2 regions of the Lysinibacillus sp. FSL R5-0849 genome follow, and region 2 is predicted to be linked to the other one. Evidence: riboswitches for the same ligand, from Rfam matches in the RefSeq annotation. Region 2 holds a riboswitch; the other holds the start of a gene.
What was found. A riboswitch is a leader RNA that binds a small molecule or an ion and turns the genes downstream of it on or off. The one in region 2 is predicted to bind FMN.
Positions count from the first base shown of each region.

Region 1: it holds a riboswitch for FMN, as region 2 does, so the genes downstream of both, ribE (riboflavin synthase) here and MKY80_RS05915 (ECF transporter S component) in region 2, are expected to answer to the same signal.

Region 1 is NZ_CP152004.1:1,543,596-1,552,806, forward strand. Features, by position in the region: gene MKY80_RS07305 (YibE/F family protein) at 1-496, opposite strand, end outside; gene MKY80_RS07310 (hypothetical protein) at 704-865, shown strand; gene MKY80_RS07315 (ABC-F family ATP-binding cassette domain-containing protein) at 1,111-2,736, shown strand; FMN riboswitch at 2,848-2,973, shown strand; FMN riboswitch at 3,092-3,217, shown strand; gene ribE (riboflavin synthase) at 3,465-4,103, shown strand; gene ribB (3,4-dihydroxy-2-butanone-4-phosphate synthase) at 4,131-4,745, shown strand; gene ribE (6,7-dimethyl-8-ribityllumazine synthase) at 4,767-5,234, shown strand; gene MKY80_RS07335 (spore germination protein) at 5,385-6,848, shown strand; gene MKY80_RS07340 (GHKL domain-containing protein) at 7,079-8,386, opposite strand; gene MKY80_RS07345 (histidine phosphatase family protein) at 8,851-9,211, shown strand, end outside.
Region 2 is NZ_CP152004.1:1,250,703-1,259,913, reverse strand. Features, by position in the region: gene MKY80_RS05935 (AraC family transcriptional regulator) at 1-332, opposite strand, end outside; gene MKY80_RS05930 (hypothetical protein) at 947-1,144, opposite strand; gene glnA (type I glutamate--ammonia ligase) at 1,222-2,556, opposite strand; gene MKY80_RS05920 (sodium-dependent transporter) at 2,749-4,095, opposite strand; gene MKY80_RS05915 (ECF transporter S component) at 4,274-4,861, opposite strand; FMN riboswitch at 5,082-5,269, opposite strand; gene MKY80_RS05910 (RNA polymerase subunit sigma) at 5,423-6,706, opposite strand; gene sigX (RNA polymerase sigma factor SigX) at 6,703-7,257, opposite strand; gene MKY80_RS05900 (ATP-binding protein) at 7,315-9,090, opposite strand; gene MKY80_RS05895 (response regulator transcription factor) at 9,083-9,211, opposite strand, start outside.

The sequences.
Region 1 (9,211 bases), 290 kb from region 2:
ATGTTAAAATGCAGGCATTTACGACTAAGCTAATAATGGCAAATAAACCTTGTCTCTTACCGATGATGAGTAGTACAAGGATAAAAATCCAAGCGATCATCATAATTGTTTGATCTCGTTTCAAATCGAGAATGGTGCCCGTTAACTCTGATTGTTTTGAATGTGCATCTATAGCGACAAAGATTTCATTGCCAACATTGTATTCCTGATCAAAGGCTCCAGATGAAGAATAGTCATTCGTCAAATCAATCGTTTTTCCTTTGTGCTGCCCATTTTTAAGTACGGCTTTAATTTGCTGTGTATACAACATATCTTCATTCTCATACATATCTGTTATTGGTTCAGATTCTGTTACTTTGACTTTCAGAATTTCTGCAATAGGTCGATCATAAAATTGTTCATTATGGTGAACGAAAAAAATGGATAGGGCACAGCCAAGTAATAACAAGGCATAGAAAATACGTTGTTTATAAGTTATTTTTTTAAAATAGTGCAATGGAATGACCTCCAAATTAGTGGACTAAATAGTCACTTGTACAGGAACGATTTTAAGAATAGTAAGTTCCAATATATTCTCTAGTTTAACGATAGGAATGATAGATTCCAAGGCATTTATGCTATAAAAAAGCGGCAGGATATTTGTATTCTAGAAAAAAATATGATAGATTATTTAATACTATAAATTCGAAGGGAGGGCGAAGTAATGGAAACTGTTTGTGCGAAAGGTTTAACCGAAGTAGAGGTAAAATCTTACAATCTTTGTGGGGATTTGCTGGCTAAGGGAGAAGTATGCCCTTTTTTAAGCAAATTTCATATCGATGCAGGTTCCGGTTGCTTTTTGCCTTCTTTATTTCTTACTGATTGACATCCAATTAAATGGGATGTATAGATTGCTAGACGCCGGTTCGTAACGGCGCTTTTTTTGTTTACTTATAAAATTTAACATGCCCTTTTTCTCATAGGGATGTTTGTAAGGTGCCGTTTTATGACGGCGCCTTTTTTGTGTTTGTTTGAAAGGAGTGAAAAGTGATGTGTAACCTTATATGTCCATTTATTTCTTGAGCAATTCGCTTAGTAGTAATGGATAAAATAAATAAGGAGATTGAAAAAATGATACTTCAATTAAATGGAATTAGTAAGAGCTACTTGGGAGATCCGATTCTTTCAAAGATAACCATGAAAATGGAACGTGGCGATCGGATTGGACTTATAGGTGTAAATGGGGCAGGAAAATCAACGCTACTAAAGATCATTACAGGGGATCTTCCCTATGATGAAGGCGACATTTTTATAGGCAAGGGAATGAAGCTAGGTTATTTGCGACAAGATAGTGGGTTACAGCCAGAACATACGATTTGGACTGAAATGCTTGGGGCATTTACTGAGCTTCAAGAGGCTGAAAAGGAACTTCGAGAGCTGGAAATGCAGATGGGTGAGCCTTCCTGCATCAATAACCCCGAAAAGCTGGAACAGGTAATGAAGATATATGCCAGCAAATCAGATTGGTTTTCACAGCAAGGTGGCTATGATGTCGAGGCAAAAATAAATAGTATGTTAAATGGAATGGGCTTTGGTAGCATCCCGACAAACACTCTTATCGAATCATTAAGTGGTGGACAGAAAACTAGACTGGCACTTGCTAAAATTTTACTAGAGCAGCCGGATTTATTGCTGTTAGATGAACCGACTAACCATTTGGATTTTGCGACTTTAAACTGGCTTGAAAGCTATTTACGTGGCTATCAGGGTGCTATTATTGTTATTTCGCACGATCGTTATTTTTTAGATGCCCTTGTCAATGAAATTTATGAGATTGAACGCACCCATGGAACAACATACAGCGGTAACTATTCTAAGTATGTGGAAAGCAAGGTGAAAAATCGCGAATTAATGGAAAAGAAATATACGATGCAACAGCAGCAAATCGCCAAAATGGAGGATTATATTGAGCGGAATATTACGATGGCTACTTCCTCGAAAAGCGCTAAGAACAAAAGGAAGCAGCTCGAACGAATAGATCGTCTTGAAAAGCCTCAGAAGGATCTAAAACACGCACAAATGACATTTGCTACAGATAAGAGATCTCATAAAGAAGTGTTGAAGGTAAAAGATGTAGTGCTCTCCTATCAGCTAGAAGATAGCAAGAAAATATTATTGCAAGATATTGAGTTTTCCTTGGATAGAGGAGATCGGGTCGCATTAGTAGGTCCAAATGGTGTTGGGAAATCAACGCTTTTGAAGGCGTTATTACATGAATTGTCTCCGGACCGTGGCGTTATCGCATGGGGAAATGGTGTGACAATCGGCTATTATGATCAAGAGCAAGAGACATTACATCCTAATAATACGGTATTACAAGAGGTTTGGAGTACTTTCCCTTCGATGGAAGAGGCAAGAATACGGTCAGTACTCGGTAATTTTTTATTTACGAAAGAGGATGTTTTTAAAAAGATAGCCTCCCTTAGCGGCGGGGAAAAAGCGCGTGTAGCGTTAGCAAAGCTTATTTTGCAAAAAGCCAATGTGCTTATTATGGATGAGCCGACCAATCATCTTGATTTATTTAGCAAGGAAGTTTTGGAGGAGGCGCTATTGCAATTTGACGGCACCTTATTATGCATTTCTCATGATCGTTATTTCCTTAATAAGCTAGCAAATAAATTGCTTGAATTATCACCAACTGGGATGACGGCCTTTTCGGGAAATTATGATGATTATGTTCAAAAAATAAGCCATTAAAGGATTTAGGGGCTACCTCTATAGCAAGAGGTGGCCCCTTTTTTAAAAATTACAGACAGAAGTATAGATAATATAATTAAATAGTGTTATCGTAAGAACTAGCTAAATAAAATGATCCTTCGGGGTAGGGTGAAATTCCCAATCGGCGGTGATGAAGTAATTCAAAGTCCGTGAGCGCAAGCTGATTTGGTGCAAATCCAAAACCGACAGTAACAGTCTGGATGGGAGAAGGGTATAAGTGCGAGCTTTTTAAATTCAATGTAATTTAGAAGGTCTATTTGACTATGCATTTATGACACGACTTCCCGCAAGTATGTTGGGAAGTTTTTTTATTTAGCCAATCAATTGAATAGAAGATGTTCTTCGGGGTAGGGTGAAATTCCCAATCGGCGGTGATGAAGCAATTCAAAGTCCGTGAGCGCAAGCTGATTTGGTGCAAATCCAAAACCGACAGTGATAGTCTGGATGGGAGAAGAACAAATAAGATACTAGTCTATGGAAAAAATGTATATCCAAATAGGCTTATTTATTGATGTCTTATACTCCCAAAACCCCTTTGTCAAAGGGGTTTTTCTTTTTATATGAGCTTTAAGAAGGGAGACGGATAGAAGCTCAAGAGTGGTGGATAGAAACCAAAAAGTGACGGATAGAAGCTCAAGAGTGACGGATAGAAACCCAAAAGCCACGGATAGAAGCTACGTAAGATCAGTGTGAAAGCAGGTGAAGAAATGTTTACAGGTATTGTGGAGGATATTGGCACTATTAAAGCCTTGCAAATCAATAAGAACAGTATGAAAATTACGGTTCAATCATCGAAAGTTGCTGAAGATGTGGGGTTAGGGGATAGTATAGCGGTCAATGGTGTTTGTTTAACGGTTACTCATTTTACGAATCGAGAGCTTACGATGGATGTTATGCCTGAAACCGTCAAAGCTACAAATTTACATCAGCTGACAATAGGGGATCCGGTTAATTTGGAGCGTGCGATGCCTGCTAATGGGCGATTTGGGGGTCACTTTGTTGCTGGTCATGTCGATGGTGTTGGGAAGATTTTACGAAAACGTCCGGTGGCCAACGCGGTTTATATTGATATCGAATTGTCTGAGGAACTAACAAGTTTCTGTATTCCGAAGGGCTCCGTAACGATTGATGGCACAAGCTTAACAATCTTTCATGTTGAAACGAAGCAGGTCACGATTTCACTGATTCCTCATACTTACAAGGAAACGATTTTAGGTATGAAAAAAGTAGGCGCTTTCGTCAATATTGAAACAGATTTAGTCGGTAAATATATTTTAAACGAATTGAAAAATGAGCAAGGCAAGTCAATGATTACAAGAGATTATTTAGCACGACATGGTTTTTAAAATCACATAATGAGGAGATGAAAAATAGTGCTACATGCAATTGAAGATGCCATAGAGGATTTAAAGCAAGGGAAAATAATCATCGTAGTGGATGATGAGGATCGGGAAAATGAGGGGGATCTTCTAGCGCTTGCTGAATTTATTACTCCGGAAACGATCAACTTTATGGCGACTTATGGAAAAGGTCTAATTTGTACGCCGATTTCGCAGAAGCTAGCACATCAGTTAGATCTGCACCCAATGGTTCAGCACAATACGGATAACCATCAAACAGCATTTACCGTAAGTATCGATCATATGGACACAACAACGGGGATTAGTGCCTTTGAGCGGGCATTCACCATACAAAAGATGTTGGGATCTCAGGCGAAAAAAACTGATTTTCGTCGACCAGGACACATTTTTCCACTAATCGCAAAGGATAATGGTGTCTTAGAGCGAAGGGGCCATACGGAGGCGAGCATTGATTTAGCTAAGCTTTGTCACAGTATTCCTGCTGGAGTGATTTGTGAAATTATGGGGGACGATGGTCACATGATGCGCTTTGATGAATTGACAAAGTATGCAGCACATCATGGATTAAAAATGATTTCCATTGAGGCGTTAGCCGCTTATCGCAGTCAATCATTTACAACAAACTAATAACGAGGGAGATTTTAAAAAATGGGTCAAACATTTGAAGCACAATTAATTGGGACGGATTTAAAAATTGCGGTAGTCGTAGGTCGATTCAATGAGTTTATTACAAGCAAATTATTAGATGGTGCAATGGATGGATTAAAAAGACACGGTGTAGATGAAGCATCCATTGATGTTGCATGGGTGCCAGGAGCTTTTGAAGTGCCTTTTATTGCGAAACAATTAGCAGAGACAAAGAAATATGATGCCATTATTGGTTTAGGGACTGTTATTCGTGGTTCTACAACACATTATGATTATGTGTGTAATGAGTCGGCAAAAGGAATTGCGAATGTATCCTTAACGACCAATGTACCAGTTATTTTCGGTATTGTTACAACAGAAAATATTGAACAGGCGATTGAGCGTGCGGGAACGAAATCAGGTAATAAAGGCTATGATTCCGCGATATCGGCAATTGAGATGGCTAATCTACAAAAAATGATTGGCTAAGAACATTCTGAATAGGTTATCACAGTATTTGTTTCTTGAATAATTTTTATGTCCATGGGAAAAATATGCCTAAGTATATTTATTACATGTCGTAGTTTTCATAAATGTACTAAATTTGAGCAGGCTCAGTAGGAGATGAGAAGTATTTCAATGGAACAAATGATGAATTTGAAAATGTTGAAATCACTATTTCAACGCTCTGCTGATATAATATTCCAACAGTATAAATTTCAGCAACATACAGTCCATATGATAACCTGTGATGCTATGATAGACGAAGAACTCCTTCAAACGGTTGTGGTCGAACGTGTTCAATCCTTATTTAACTGTGGTTCTGATGAAACGTTAGAGGAGCTAATTGAACAGCATCTTCATGTGCCCTATTTACAAAAGGTCACTAAGAAAGAGGATATGATTACAAGAGTCTACAAAGGCCATGTCTTATTATATTTTGAGGAAGATCATTTGATTTATTCCAGTGATATTTCAAATAGACCTAATCGTGAGCCGGGGGAAACAACGCTTGAGTTAGTTGTAAAAGGACCAAGAGATGATTTTATTGAAGATGTATTTATTAATATAGCTTTATTACGAAAACGTTTACCTACGAATTCATTTAGTGTAGAAACATTAGAAATCGGTCAACGCTCTAAAACAACGGTAGCCGTTTTATATATGGAAGACATTGTGAATTTAAATATGCTAGAACAAATCCGATTACAATTACAAAAAATTGATACAGATATTGTCGTCAATGGTGATTTACTGATGGAGGCAATTGAACAGACGGCTAAAGTTCTACCTAGACATGATTATACGGGAAGACCAGATTTTGCTCTTCAAGCATTAATGAGAGGAAGAATACTAATAATGATCGATGGCGTTTCCTATGCCATGATTATTCCCGCCAATATTATGCTGCTCTTTAAAACATCTGAGGACAATGAATATCCGGTCATTGTCAGTTCAATGGAACGGGTGCTCCGAATTTTTGGGATACTGATTAGTATGTTACTTCCTGGTTTTTGGCTAGCCGTAACGACGTATCATCAAGAGCAGCTCCCCTATCTTCTACTTGCGACAGTGGTTGAATCAAGAACGGGGTTACCGTTTCCAACGATACTTGAAATCATGATGATGCTATTTATGTTTGAAATGTTCCGCGAGGCCAACTTACGCTTGCCTAGTGCCATCAGTGGCTCGATCAGTGTTGTTGGAGGGTTAATCATTGGAGATGCTGCGATTAAAGCTGGCGTGACAAGCCCTTCGATGATTGTTATCATTGCGATTTCAAGCATTGCTGCATTTACACTCGTCAATCAAGCCTTTGTAACAGCAATGAGTATTTTTCGATTAATTATCATTTTATTTTCAGCCTTTTTGGGTCTGTTTGGATTTTTTATTTCGGTCTTTTTCATTATTATCTATGCAGCAAATATGCGTGTACTCGGTGTGCCCTATATTAATTTTAATGCAGATTTTGAACAGGGTAATATTGGAAAATCCTTACTGCGTTTATCGCCGAAGGGCTATAGTCTAAGACCGTCCTTCCTAAAACCACAGGACCGGACACGAACGGCAAATATTAAATCAAAAAAAGATCAGGGGGTATGACCGTTACCTGACATCAGACTATAGACAAGCTCAAAAAAATTGGAGTTTGCCTATAGTCTTTTTTTATAATTAATTCCACTACGGGAGATGAGCTGTTTCTAATCCACTTTTAAGAACTCCGTAGTGCTGAACGACTATTTCTCCGCATATGAAAGAGAAAGAATAACAAAAACCATTGAGAGTCATTATCTTCTCAATGGTTTTTGTCTAAAGCTCTCTACATTTTGTAGCTATTTGAAAGGAATATGGACGATGGCAGTCGTTTCAAGATGTTTCGATGATTCAATCGAAATATCTCCATGATATTTATGGACGATTTCTTTCACAATAAATAGTCCTTGCCCTCGAATTTTCCCATTTTCATGCTTCTTCGTAGAGAATCCTTGTTTAAAGATTTGGTTTGCGTCTACAATATTCGGTCCTGTATTCGTAATTTTAAATTCATATTGTCCTTCATCAGCTTGACAACAAATCATAATTTTACGTTGCCCCTCAGGCAATTCATTCGCAGCATCAATCGCATTGTCAATTAAGTTCGATAGAATCTTGATTAAATCGGTCGTTTTAATTTTATTAAAATCGCCCTGAGAGATGGTGAAATCCATATCAATATTATGATTCTGTGCTGTTAGCTTTTTCGTTTGTAATAATATGGATAAACCTGGATGGTCAATATTTAATTTTAATGATTTAATCGCTTGTACTTCTTTCGACAGTGATGCTAAATATTGTTTTGCTTGATCCGTTTTTTCTAATTGTAAAAGGCCATGTAAAACTTGGATATGGTTCGTGAAATCATGACGTAACGATGACACCGAAGTAATCAATGTTTTGATTTCTGCTTGGTAAGTGTCTTCTGTGGCGCCTACTTCCTTCGCTACCTCTTTTTGGTACCATCTTTGTAAAAATAAAAAAGAACCAGCAACAATTAAAATAAATACACCATTGAAAATAAAAATAAATAGGTTATCTTCAATCACTTTGCCTTTAATACCATTCAATGTATCTGCACTTATATCAATGCCTAGGTAACCGATTATTTGGCCTGTATCATCTTTAATTGGCGCACCAACAGATAAATAAGAACCATGGACTGAATCATGGATTACCTCTGTGACATAGGTTTCACCATGATAGGCTTTTTCTACTTGTTTAGCTGGAACAGTACAAACCTCACCTATTTCAAATCCTTTTTTTAGTTCACTTGGCAGACCCATCACCATTGCTTTTGATACTTTTGGATTATCCACCTGCAATGTATAAACAAATAATGCACCTAGCTTTACCCTTGCATCATTTAAGTAACTTCTTACTTCCCAATAATAATCATTTTTTTGCGGATTATTCAAAAATTGCTGATAAGCAATTGTATCGATGGAAGCAGCAATGGAATTAGCAGCCTCTAGACTTTGATTAGCAATTGATTCTTCAACGGTCTTTTTAATTTTTACATAGGATGTAATGATGTTTAAACTTGTAAACAAACATAATAAAATGGTGGATAGAATTAATATAAGCTTTATTTTTCGATTTTTCATATTACTCGGGACTTCCTCATCTATTAATATTCTAGAATATTAATTAACTCTATTTTTTGTTTGTAAACCAAACAATGCTTGTTTATCCTACATAAATTAAAACACAAAATCAATATGACTTTAAAATTACACACCGTAAACACTAGTTTAATAATCCTTTACAAGAAAGTAAACTAAAAAGGTGAAACAGCATATTTTAAGTCTCATTTCCTATACTCATGGAAAATTCAAAAAGTTTCTAAAACAAAGGTCACATAAAAAATGAGTGGGTCCCAGTCATATATAATCTTTTCACTCCTATTTGTAGTTAAAGTACTTTATATAAAAGTTAAAAGGAACGAGGATCGGCGACTCCTGCAGAAATCGACAGTTCATTTATTTCCATGTGAAAATAGGGAGCTTTTTTCTATTTGTAAGACATACATTACAAAGAATAAAGTGATAAAATGAAGGGGATGAAAAAATTGGAAAAGGATCTCCTGAAATTATTAAAAGAGGGAGGACTTATTTTATATGCAAGACATGGGACTGCAACAGTTGGTGTAGATCAAGTAAATGGTCTATTTCAAAGTTGTCAGTATCAAAGAAATTTATCCGAACAAGGCCGTCATGAGGCTGTATATTATGGCCAAATGTTGCGTTATTGGCAAATTCCCATCCTTGCGCCTATCAATGCAAGTCCTTTTTGTCGAACGATTGAAACAGCTCAGTTGGCTTTTCCGAATGTTCAGGTACAAATAGACCCTTTTTTGTTTGAGATTTTTATGTTAGATGGAAATCTTTCGACTGTTCAACAAAATTCAATTTTAATGGCTTTTCAATCTA
Region 2 (9,211 bases):
TGTAATGGTCCTTGCTTCTTTCTCGCTTCACTCGGCGTTACATAATGCTGTTTACGAAACGCTTTTGTAAAGGCTTCAGGAGTTTCATAGCCATATTTGTAGGCGAGATCGATTATTTTTTGATCTGTATCCATTAATTCCTGAGCTGCTAATGTTAATCTCCTCCGTCTTAAATAATCCGCAATCGACATATCCGTTAAAATCGCAAACGTTCGCTGAAAATGAAAGACAGATGAATTTACCTCCTGTGCAATTTGTTCAATGGTTATGTTTTCTAATAAATGATCCTCCATAAAATTAATGGCTTTTTGAATCGACTCAATCCAACTCATTGCTCTCACTCCCTGATAACATCTTAAAATAGTTCATGCTTTCCAGCCTGTCTTTTTATGCTAACTTTGGACAGGTATGTGTAGAAGCAGTTTTTCATCACTAACACTCCTTCTATTTTCGTTACTTTACATACGATTTTCGCTCTTTCTCCACTAAAATCCATTGTACTAACTATCAAAAAATATCGAAAAATAACCATTATATTTATAATAACGGACAAGGCCTTTATTGTCCTTAAATCAAGGATAGTCAACATCGTATCTTACCAAAGGAGGAAGAAAAGACTTAGGCTATGCCTTCAGATGAAAAGGAGGCAATGGGAAATTTCCAAGCACGTTGTAATCATGAAGTATACGAAGGATTAGGCTACAGGTAGTATTGATGATAAATCAAATGCAGCTGTAGAATTCTGTTACTTTGAAGCCATCATAATTGGCGGACAAATGACCCTTCTTAATCTTGAATAAATTAATGTACGATATCGCATGGCAATCTAAAGATGATGTTGCACGACTACCATTGACATTCCCAGAAGATCGACCATTTCTCTTATCTTTATTTCCATAAAAAAAAGTCACGTCTTCTCGACATGACCATCCTTTTACATATAAATTTATTGGCTACTCTCGTCTGGATGTTGATAAATAATTAAGGCAGAATGGATGACCGTTTGTTCTCCGATATAGAGGGTATTGTATTTGATATCAAGTATGAAAAAGTAACTTAAATCTAATAAAGCCCGATTAATATCATGTTCAAATTGCACAATATCGTTGTTTTGAATTGTCACAACTTGAGTCGTTTGTGTCATTGCCCACACCCCTTTTCTTTAATAAAGGGTATGAAAGTCAGTATAAAAATATTGGAGCTTTTTAGCTCCAATATTTTTTAGTACATCGTTAAATATTCCTCACGCTCCCAGTTATGGACCCGTGTGCGGTATTTATCCCATTCGATTTCTTTGGCAACATTAAACTTTTCATAAATATGATCACCTAGAGCATCTCGTACAACTGAATCCATTTCTAATTCAATTAACGCATGTTCTAATGAAGAGGGTAAGCTATCAATGCCATTTAATTCACGCTCTGGACCTGTCATTTTATAAATATTTCGATCTACCGCTGCTGGAGGCGTTAAATCCTTGCGTATGCCATCAAGCCCCGAAGCCAAGATCACAGCCATTGCTAAATAAGGATTCGCCGCTGGATCCACTGAACGTAATTCAACACGTGTTGATAATCCTCGAGCTGCTGGTATACGAATAAGTGGTGAACGGTTTTGAGCAGACCAAGCAACATAGCATGGGGCCTCATAGCCTGGGACTAATCGTTTATAAGAATTAACAAGTGGATTCGTAATTGCCGTAAATCCGTGTACATGCTGGATGATTCCTGCCATAAAGCTACGAGCTGTTGCACTTAATTGAAGTTCTGCGTGTTCATCATAAAATGCATTTTTATCCCCTTCAAATAATGATAGATTAAAATGCATACCAGAGCCGTTAACTCCGAATAGTGGCTTCGGCATAAATGTTGCATGTAGCCCATGCTGTGCAGCGATTGTTTTTACGACTAATTTAAATGTTTGAATATTGTCGCATGCTTCAATGGCACTAGCATATTTAAAATCAATTTCATGCTGTCCAGGTGCTACTTCATGGTGAGATGCCTCAATTTCAAAGCCCATCCCTTCTAGCTCTAAAACAATATCCCGACGACAATTCTCTCCTAAATCTGTCGGAGCTAAGTCAAAATAACCTCCGCTGTCATTTAGCTCAAGTGTCGGATGCCCCTTTTCATCCAGCTTAAAAAGGAAAAATTCTGGCTCTGGGCCCAAGTTAAAGGAAGTGAAACCTAACTCCTCCATTTCCTTTAAAACGCGCTTTAAATTGGAGCGTGGGTCTCCTTCAAATGGTGACCCATCTGGCCTTGCAATATCGCATATAAGGCGTGCCACCTTACCTTTTTCAGCTGTCCAAGGAAAAATGACAAATGTATTGAAATCTGGTCTCAAGTACATATCAGATTCCTCTATACGTACAAAGCCTTCAATCGAAGAGCCATCAAACATAACCTTATTGTCTAAAGCTTTTTCTAATTGACTCACAGGTACTTCTACATTTTTAATCGTTCCTAATATATCAGTAAATTGTAGGCGAATAAACTTCACATTTTCTTCCTTTACTCGGCGTATAATACCTTCTTTTGTATAATGTTTCATTTTCCACCACTCCAATGTAAATTTAGTTAACACATTTTTTATAACTGCTTTTAAAATACATCATTTTATTGTTATTAGCAATATGTACGTAAGGTTTTATAACATCGTTTTTTTAGAATATATTTATCTTGAATTTCGATACATAAAAAAAGGCGTACCCATTTACTAAATGGATACACCTTATATATATTTTTAAAATTGAAATAGCATATTAACGAATACTACGAGTATGACAGCAGGTACTATGATTAACATTAACATCCTGTAAATCGCATAATACCCCTGCCCCATCTGGCTTCCCATTAGCAGTTCTCTTTTCACAAATTCCTTATCCACTACATATGCAATAAAAATCGCAATGAACAAGTTCCCCAATGGCAGCATTAAGTTTGATACTAAAAAGTCAGTTGCATCAAAAATATTCTTTCCAAAAATCGATACATCCGCTAGCAGGCTAGAGGAAAGGGATGCTGGGATGGCCGCAAGAAAGACGACTACACCAAGACATGAAGTCCATACCAGACGAGACTTCTGACTATTTTCCATAAATGCCGCAACAATAATTTCGTATAAACTAAATGAGGACGTTAATGTGGCAAATAAGAATAATAATAAAAACATCGCTAAAAATACTTCCCCAAATGGCATTTGGCTAAACGCTGTCGGTAGTACCATAAATAACAAACCCGGCCCAGCTGCCGGCTCTAAATCAAAAGCAAAAACAACCGGGAAAATAGCTAGTCCAGCTAAAAATGAAACAAGTACCGTTAGCATAACGACAGAGCCCGCTGAATTCGGTAAACTCACATCTTTTTTGAGGTAGGAACTATATGTAACAAGACAAGAAAATCCAACGGCTAACCCAAAGAATGATTGTCCTAAAGCTTCTAATAAGGCTTTTCCGGTAATATTTGAAAAATCAGGCCATAAAAAGAATTTTACCCCTTCCATGGCGCCATCTAATGTGACAGCACGTATCACTAGGACAATGAACATAATAAAGAGCAATGGCATCATCCATTTATTCGCCTTTTCAATACCATTTTGGACACCTAACGAAATAACAAGTACGTTTGCTAATGTAAACAAAGCCAAACCTACAATTGTAATCCAAGGTGTACCAATTATCTTTCCAAATAGTTCTCCAGGATCAATAGCCGGATCAATGACAGCACCCGCTACGCCTAGCCCACTATAAATAAAAATCCAGCCACCGACAACGCTATAAAATGTTAGTAATAAAAAACATCCGAGAACACCCATGCGACCAATCCATGCCCATCCCTTTTTCATAGGAACAATTTTTTTATAGGCAGTGATTGCCTCTGACTGTGTACCTCGTCCTAAAATATATTCAGATAATAGCATCGGGAGCCCAATTAACAATGTAAACAATACAAAGATTAAGAAAAATGCGCCTCCGCCACTTTGTCCGGTTACATACGGGAGCTTCCAAATCGCTCCTAGTCCAATTGCAGCACCTGCTGATGCTAAAATAAATCCTAACTTACTAGACCACTGTCCTTTTTTTCCGCTCATCTCTTCAAACTCCTCAAACTTTCTAAACTCTTCTCTAATTTTACATGAAAATATAGCTTTCGACTAGGTATTACTAAAAAAGAACTAGTTATACTTGGACAACCCATTACCTTTTTCTATTTTTTCTACATTTCGCCATAAAAAAGCCTCGAGTTCATCCCTCGAGGCTTAGTGCAATTTATTTTGTTATATACATAGAACGCTGGCGGTCAATCCATTTACGCATTGTCGTAAATAATAACGCCATAATACCCGTTAATAAAATCCCTTTGACAATATTAAATGGTAAAATACCAGCGATAATCATTTTATAAAGTGAGTCACCTACAACAGGCTCCATTCCTAAGAAGTAAGTGTACATTGGTAAAAATACAGCATAGTTTAAAACACTCATTCCTACTGCCATCACAACTGTTCCCATTGCTAAACCTCCAACAAGACCAGCGATTGTTTTAAAGCGATTAAAAATAAAGCTTACTGGCAAGATGAATAAAATACCTGTTACAAAATTGGCCATATGCCCTACCGGAACGCCTGTTGGAGTGCCTGAGAAAATCCAATCCAACACATTTTTAAACAATTCTACTAAAATACCAGCTACAGGTCCCATTGTGATTGCTGCAAGCAAGGCAGGCATATCACTGAAGTCCACTTCCAAAAATGCTGGGAATGGCGGAATTGGGAAATTAAAAAGCATTAATAAAAATGAAATACTGCTCAGCATGCCAATCGTAATATACGATTGAAGTTTGACATTTTTCTTCATAGAAAACTCTCTCCTCTTTGCTGATTCAATCTCGCAAGAAGAAAGGTGACGATCTTTCAATTGTTTCATGAAAAAACCCTTATGCGTTTAATAAAGCATAAGGGAGAAAGGCATAACGAATAAGCGTCCTCATCAACTAATTTTTGAGCACAGTTTAATAAAACATACAAAAAAAGCGCTCGGTCATAGTTCATTTCATGACAATGAATGACGATCGTACCTTCATCTTCTCCCATCCAGACTTTAACTGTCGGCCTTGGAATTTCACCAAGTCAGCCATGCGAAAATTCGCACAGGTCGCGGGCTGAAGAGTTTAACATAAATCAAGCGAGCTAATGAATATATTCACTAGCGATTTATGACTCTATTACCGCCGGTCGGGATTTTCACCCTGCCCCGAAGATGAATCATATTATTTTATTCTACAGCTTTACTATAATGAATTACGAAGTAAAAGTAAATAGTTCTGCTCAAAAAATCCGATTAAATTGCTATGTTTTATAAATAGAAAAGGCACTCCCGCCATACAGGAATGCCTCTCTTGTTTTTTTCTTCCTTCGACTATGGTAAAAATTGTTTATTTGGTCCCACTGGCTTTGGTAAATAACCCTTTAAATCAAAGCCTTCCCAGCCTTCTTGCACAACATTATCTAAAAGGAGCTGTTGATTAAAGCTAGCAGCAGTTAACATCATGGCCTCAATTAATTGAGTAGCTCGTATTGGTTCCATAGATGTTAAATCAAGCGGAATATCAAAAGTAACAACGACACCTTCCGCTTGTTCAGTGACTGTGTATGTTACATTTTCAGGCACTACGGATGTATAGACATCATCATTTTTATTTTTCATCAGTGTAAGTGCCTCTGTGACTGTCTCAAAAGATTGACGGAAATCTGGTGATAAATATTCTGCACCATTGGAATCATGGTACAAGTAATAATTATAGTGCTTTGCATTCGTTAAGGACATTCCTTGACTTGGCTCACCTTCTTGAGAAAACTCATACGGGGTTCCATCTTCATTTTGGATTTCCACTTCGGTGTATTCAGAGTCCGAGAATGTGTCTTCCATTGTGCCTTTATATTCATTTACTGCAGCAGAGGCAACATCATAGTCATTCCCCTTTGGCAAGACATGGATAAGCTTATCATCCTTTTCCTTCAGCTCACCTTTATAAGGATGATACTCTGTAAACCCTTTGGCCTCCTCGTCAATTTGAGGAGCATACTTTTCATATATCCGTAAGGTAGAAGGCTTCTCTTCTCCAAAATCCGTAGCCACACGTTCATTTGGAATCACATACGTCATAGGAACACTTTCCGCATCACGCCCTGCCAAACCAATACGGAATACGACAGCATCTTTTACATCCTCCTCATAGACAGATGTACGTAAAGATAAAATGCGCTCATGTTCCGCAACAATACTTTTGGAATCCAGCATTTCATCCTGCGTGGCCGCTTCCTTTGCTGCTGAATCCTCTTGCATCGTCGAAAACTGAGCCGTTTCAGGCATACTCGCTTGATCTTTTTGCTCACCTTGATTGTTCTTCAATATTGTACCAACTAGTATTGTTAGCACAAAGACTGCGGCTACACTCATATAAATCTGCATATTACGTACTTTTGATTTCGTCGCAGGCTTTTGAATGATAGCACCTTCCTGTTGAGATGGTTCATCTTCTATAGGTTCTTGCATAGCTTCTTGAAGGTGGATATTATCTTGCAAGCGAGCATCTGCCATTAACCGATTTAATATATCTTCTTTCGAACGGTGGTCAGAAAGCTTAGGGGCATTGTTCAGTACATGTTCAAGCTGCTCATCATCAAATGCCTTATGTGTCATTGCCGTTTCGCCTCCTGTTCTCTGATCGGCTGTAGGTGTTGCCTTAAAAATTTAATGGCTCGATGCTGGGTTGTTTTTACCTTCGCTTCTGTCCAATCAAGTATTTGCGCCGTTTCTGCAATCGATAAATCCTGGAAATAGCGCATAATAATGACCATTTTTTGATCGCCAGTACAGTTTTCTAATGCTGACTCTACTTGCATAAATTCATCACTGGCCTGTAGCATTTCCTCCGGTGATGGTGTGTTTGAATGGAGCTGTTCCGTTTCCCAGTCAAAGAAATCAAGCGAATGCTTCTGACGCACTGCTTGCTTTCTAAAATGATCAATCGCAACATTTTTGGCTATTGCAAAAAGCCATGTTTTCTCACTACTATTGCCTGCAAATTGATCGTATGAGCGCAATACTCTTACATAAACTTCATGCGCTAAATCTTCAGCAAGTGTACGGTTTTTTACTAGATAGATTAGAAACTGGAACACGTCTTGATGATAGGCATCGTATAGTCGATGGAACACGGAGTCATTCAATGCACTCCACCCCCGTTCTATATTATTTGTCGTCTTACATTCACAGAAGTTACAGTCAATTAATAACAAACCATGTTATTAATCGAACGGTAAATAAAATGTGAAGGTAGTACCTTCCTTAAGCACACTATCTACCATAATATTTCCTGAGTGTGCCTTTATAATATTTCGTGCAATGGCTAAGCCAAGTCCCGTACCACCCTTAGATCGAGTACGTGCCTTATCTGCTTTATAAAAGCGTTCAAAGACATAAGGTAAATCATCTTGAGGAATACCATGTCCTGTATCTTGAACAGAAATTTTAGCGAATGTTGGCTCCTGCTCCACTTTTACTGTGACAGATCCCTCTTCCGTATGTCTTAGTGCATTGTCGACTAAATTTGTGAGTACTTGCTCGATGCGATCCTCATCTATATTAATCATCGCATCGTCATTAAATTCACTATCAAATAGTAGACGAATATGCTTTTCTTTTGCAACCTGTGCAAATTTTTGGGTAATACGTTCGAATGTAGAATTAATTGGCAATTCATCTTTATAGAGTGTCATATGCCCTGATTCCATGCGTGCTAAATCTAATAAATCCGTGACAAGGCGACCCATTCGTTTGGATTCATCATAAATAATTTTTGTTATTTCATTACGTTCTTCCTGATCTTGAATAAAATCATCATCCATCAATGCTTCAGAATAGCCTTGAAGCATGGCGATTGGCGTCCGCAATTCATGAGAGACGTTCGCAATAAAATCGGATCGAAGTTTTTCTAAGCGGTGTTGTTCAGTCATATCACGAATAACAGCGACTGCACCACGAATGTTTTCTCCACTATAAAGAGGACTAATTGTAAACGTATAGTAATTACCATCCATTTCAATTTCCTCTTCTAGCTTATCCTCAAACATGAGTACATGATCCAGCATATGATACAGCTCTGGCGGTATTGGCTTCGCACTTTGTGAGCCTTTGTTTACAAACCATTTTTGCATCAGACGTTCCGCTGGTGGATTACTTAATAATATTGTACGGTCGCGATTAAATGTAATCACTGCATCTGTCATAGATGTCAAAATATTGGATAGCTGTTCATTCTCTTGATTGATGACCTCTAAATTATGCTTTAATTGACGACCCATTTGATTGAAAGCAACTGCAAGCTGTCCAATTTCATCATTTTGAGTCGTAGGCATTTTCGCTTCAAAATTCCCTTTTGCAATTTCAAATGCCAGCTCACGCATTTTTCTAAGTGGAGAAGTAATACGTGAAGACAAGAAGAACGCAAAAAATGTAGTCAAAACAAATGCTATGAAAGCTGCCAAAAAGACAATTTTCGTCGTTTCCTTGGACGTTTTATGTAGGGCATCGGGGCTTTGATAGATGAAAACTGCTCCATGTACAGCATTCTCTACATTTAATGGGAAACCAAGTACAACGTAAGATTCCATTTTCTCTTGATCTGTAGAGGAGGGCATCATCATTTCTTTAGTAATTGGTTCATCTGATTGAAAAACCTCACGGAAAGATTTATTTGCCAAAATAGTATCTTGAATTTCCTTTTTATTGAGTCCCTCTTGCATGGCAAAGGATACCTCTACATGGCTGATTGCGATTAGTGCGTTGGTGCCTTTAGGTAAAATATCTTTTAATAATTCCGAAGTCGATTCAGCTGTTTCATTGTCATCCACTATACTTGCCACAGTGGCAGCGGTTTGACGTAAAGATATTTCCGCTTGCTGCATATGGTAGTTTTGAAGAAATTCAAGCATTAATACCGTGAAAACAAATAATACAAATGAAACGAGAAGCAATATGGTTACCCATAGCTTCCCGACAACACTATTCCATATTCTATTCATTGACAACCTCAAATTTGTAACCAACGCCCCAAACCGTCACGATCATTTTAGCAGCGTTTTCAGAAACACGGTTGAGCTTTTCACGTAAACGTTTTACGTGTGTGTCAACTGTACGTAAATC